2 regions of the Enterobacter sp. B79-1 genome follow, and region 1 is predicted to be linked to the other one. Evidence: predicted binding sites of a transcription regulator. Region 1 holds the regulator's gene; the other holds the start of a gene.
The links. Region 1 encodes LexA, which represses DNA repair genes until DNA is damaged. Its sites were predicted from a motif close to TNCTGTATGTACATACAGNA; they were not measured.

Region 1 (2,201 bases):
ATTTCTGTTGTTACCCGTCATACTTCAGGCTACAGCGAAACGCGCTGCTGCCAGAGTTACTGACGCTATTTACAATAAAAGGTTCTATTAATGGCCAATAATACCACTGGGTTAACTCGAATCATCAAAGCTGCCGGCTATTCATGGAAAGGTTTCCGTGCCGCATGGGTCAATGAAGCCGCGTTTCGCCAGGAGGGCGTTGCCGCTATCGTCGCGGTTATCATCGCCTGTTTCCTTGATGTTGATGCTATTACCCGCGTGCTTCTCATCGGCTCTGTTCTTTTGGTGATGATAGTGGAAATTCTCAATAGCGCTATTGAGGCGGTTGTGGACCGTATCGGTTCAGATTTCCACGAACTTTCTGGCCGTGCGAAAGACATGGGGTCTGCCGCTGTGCTGTTGGCGATTATCACGGCAGCGATTACCTGGGTCACGTTGCTTTGGTCACATTTCCGATGAGCCTCGAGGAATAATTAAGTCCCTGGTTTTTTGTGCAGTTTTTGGTTCCAAAATCGCCTTTGACTGTATATACTCACAGCATAACTGTATATACACCCAGGGGGCGGAATGAAAGCGTTAACGACCAGGCAGCAAGAGGTGTTTGATCTCATCCGGGATCATATCGGCCAGACGGGTATGCCACCCACGCGTGCGGAAATCGCTCAGCGTCTGGGCTTCCGTTCTCCAAATGCGGCCGAGGAACACCTGAAAGCGCTGGCGCGCAAAGGTGTGATTGAAATTGTGTCTGGCGCGTCTCGCGGCATTCGTCTGCTGGTGGAAGAAGAGACAGGTATTCCGCTGATTGGTCGCGTCGCCGCAGGTGAACCTCTGTTGGCCCAGCAGCATATTGAAGGTCACTATCAGGTCGATCCTGGTATGTTCAAACCGAGTGCAGATTTCCTGCTGCGCGTCAGCGGGATGTCCATGAAAGATATCGGCATTCTTGACGGCGATCTGCTGGCCGTTCACAAAACGCAGGATGTACGTAACGGTCAGGTTGTGGTCGCGCGTATTGATGATGAAGTGACCGTCAAACGACTGAAAAAACAGGGCAACACCGTACAGCTGCTGCCCGAAAATAACGAATTCTCCCCGATTGTGGTGGATCTGCGCGAACAGAACTTCTCCATTGAAGGTCTGGCCGTTGGTGTTATCCGCAACGGTGAATGGCTGTAACGTCTTCCTGACAGGCTACGGGTCTCCGTAGCCTGGATCATTTTCCATTCCCGGTATTTTTCATGTCACTGCTGACAGCTTCTGATAAGGCATTGTGGCGTCTTGCACTGCCGATGATTTTTTCCAATATCACCGTTCCCCTGCTTGGCCTGGTGGACACCGCGGTGATTGGTCATCTGGATTCTCCCGTTTATCTGGGCGGCGTGGCGATTGGCGCAACGGCGACCAGTTTTCTCTTTATGCTCCTGCTCTTCTTACGCATGAGTACCACGGGCCTGACGGCACAAGCCTATGGCGCGAAAGAGCCGCTGCGACTGGCGCGGGCGCTGGTTCAGCCACTCATTCTGGCGCTTGGGGCAGGCGCGTTAATCGTGCTGTTTCGCACGCCGCTGATTGATTTGGCGCTGCACATTGTGGGCGGCAGCGAGGCGGTGCTGGAGCAGGCGCGTCGCTTTCTTGAAATCCGCTGGCTCAGCGCGCCCGCATCGCTGGCAAACCTGGTTCTGCTGGGCTGGCTGCTGGGCGTGCAGTACGCTCGTGCGCCGGTCATCCTGCTGGTGGTGGGAAACCTTTTGAACATCGTGCTCGACCTCTGGCTGGTGATGGGCCTGCACATGAACGTACGGGGCGCGGCACTGGCAACCGCAGTCGCAGAATACGGCACGTTTATCATCGGCCTGTGGATGGTCTGGCGCGTACTGGCCATGCGTGGAATCTCCCTCGTCATGCTGAAAACCGCGTGGCGCGGCAACATCCGCAAGCTGCTGGCGCTGAACCGGGACATCATGCTTCGCTCGCTCCTGCTGCAGCTCTGTTTTGGTGCGTTAACGGTTTTTGGTGCCCGTCTTGGGCCTGAGATCGTTGCGGTAAATGCGGTGCTGATGACATTGCTGACGTTTACCGCGTATGCGCTGGACGGCTTTGCATACGCCGTGGAGGCGCACTCCGGGCAGGCATACGGTGCGCGTGAAAGTGGCCAGCTCCGCGAGGTGTGGCGGGCGGCTTGCCGTCAATCAGGTCTGGTC
Region 2 (2,201 bases), on a different contig from region 1:
CACGGAGGCGATGTGTTCCTGCAGCGCCGACTCGCGGGTGTAGTCATCTTCCGCGTTGAAATAGCGCTCGTAGGCCACCAGCGTCATTTTGGCGTCAATTACCACATCTTTACCCTGCGGCAGACGTACAATGACATCCGGCTGCATACGCGAGCGGGCATCGTTCTCAATGCTGACCTGGGTTTCGTATTCATACCCTTCGCGCAGGCCAGACGCTTCAAGCACGCGCGTCAGCACCACTTCCCCCCAGTTTCCTTGCGTTTTGTTATCGCCTTTGAGCGCACGCGTCAGGTTCACCGCCTCCTGCGCCATCTGGGCATTCAGCTGCTGGAGATTACGGATTTCATGCGCCAGGGTGTGCCGCTCGCGCGCCTCCTGACCAAAGCTGTCCTGTACCTGACGGCGAAACCCGTCCAGCTGTTCACGCAGTGGCGTCAGCAGGCTATTCAGGCTCTGTCGGTTCTGTTCGTCAACGCGGCGGTTGCTGTGCTCAAAAATTCGGTTGGCGAGGTTCTCAAACTGTTCGCTGAGGCGTTGCTCGCTGTTGATCATCTGGCGGATTTTGTCTTCCGCATGCAGTTGGGTGGATTCAAGACGGGTGGTCACTTCGCGGAGATCGGCCTCCAGCGAAGTGTTGATGTCGCGCAGGTTACGCAGTTCATTATTGAGCAGCTCGCACTCGTCGCGCCAGTGGTCACTCAGAGCAAGCTGTTGTTTTGCCGCGCTGAGATCGGCGACGATCTCCTCGCGCTCTGCCAGCTGCTCGGCTTTCTGCTGCGCATGCTGGTAGCTGGAAATCAGCCAGCCTACCGCCACGCTCACCAGCGCAACCACCGCATAAATCAGGATTGAGATATCCACAATGCCCCCTGCATCAACGTATTACCCGCACAAAATAGAATTGTGCTGTATAAACGTCCAGTTTGAAAGGGTTTTCCTGCGAGGCGCTACGCAAAAAATAAAGGCCGAACATGTCGGCCTTGTGTCTCTGAAGGGAGGATTAGATGAGGCGACGAGCCGCTTCCACCACGATTTTCACTGCATGACTTTCGGTCTGCTTCATGGTTTCGGCGTTCGGGATCTCCTGCTGGGTACGGTTGACGATCACGCCCGCCACCATACCGGCACGCAGACCCTGGCTTGCGCACATGGTCAACAGCGTTGCAGATTCCATTTCGTAGTTCATCACGCCCATGGACTGCCACTCTTCCATAGAGCCTTTGAAACGGCTCACCACGCGGCCTGAGAAGGTGTCGTAACGCTCCTGGCCCGGGTAGAAGGTATCGGAAGAGGCGGTGACGCCCACGTGGGTGGTCGCGCCCACGGATTTTGCGGCCTCAACCAGCGCGGTGGTGCATTCGAAATCGGCTACTGCCGGGAATTCCATTGGTGCAAAGTGCAGGCTTGCGCCGTCCAGACGTACAGATGCGGTCGTAACCAGCACGTCGCCCACGTTGATGTGCGGCTGAATAGCGCCAGTGGTGCCGATACGCAGGAAAGTACGAATGCCCAGCTGCGCCAGCTCTTCCACCGCAATAGACGTAGACGGGCCACCGATACCGGTAGAGCACACGATCACCGCTTTGCCATCCAGCTCTGCGCGCCAGGTGGTGAATTCACGATGGGCTGCCAGCTTAACCGGCTTATCCATCAGCGCGGCGATCTTTTCCACACGCTCAGGATCGCCAGGGACGATAGCGAGCGTAGCCCCTTGTAAATCGTTTTTGGTGAGGCCGAGATGAAAAACATCAGACTTAGACATAGGGTGACTCCTCTGTGGGTCGGTTAGTCAGAAGAAGTAAAACGGTACTTTACAGAAGCAGTAAGCATATTTTCGTGACACACCTCACCATGAATGAAAATGGTTGCAGTTAATTTCCATTAAATAGTGACTTACATCACATTAACAAGTTATATCGACAGGTGCTGCACAAAAGATAGACCGTATAAGGCACTGTGGGTTGTTAACCTGGTGACTATATTTACCTTTGCGCTAACTCATTGGTACGGAGAATGCCATGACTGAAAAAACCGGTTTTGCACCTGCTGCGGCTCCGCATGCTTCAACCATCGTCTCAACCTCAGAAGAAGCCATTACTGCGGGCGAGACCTCCATCCCCTCGCAGGGGGAGAATATGCCTGCTTATCACGCGCGGCCAAAATCGGCAGACGGCCCGCTGCCGATCGTGATTGTGGTTCAG

Region 2: rmuC (DNA recombination protein RmuC) is a predicted target of LexA. The motif match lies at 905-924, and genes of this name have one in related genera.

Annotation. Positions count from the first base shown of each region.
Region 1 is NZ_JBYAZJ010000011.1:64,613-66,813, reverse strand. Features, by position in the region: gene AC2T6E_RS21670 (diacylglycerol kinase) at 91-459, shown strand; gene lexA (transcriptional repressor LexA) at 568-1,176, shown strand; gene dinF (MATE family efflux transporter DinF) at 1,239-2,201, shown strand, end outside.
Region 2 is NZ_JBYAZJ010000006.1:35,178-37,378, forward strand. Features, by position in the region: gene rmuC (DNA recombination protein RmuC) at 1-861, opposite strand, end outside; gene udp (uridine phosphorylase) at 1,001-1,762, opposite strand; gene AC2T6E_RS16625 (dienelactone hydrolase family protein) at 2,019-2,201, shown strand, end outside.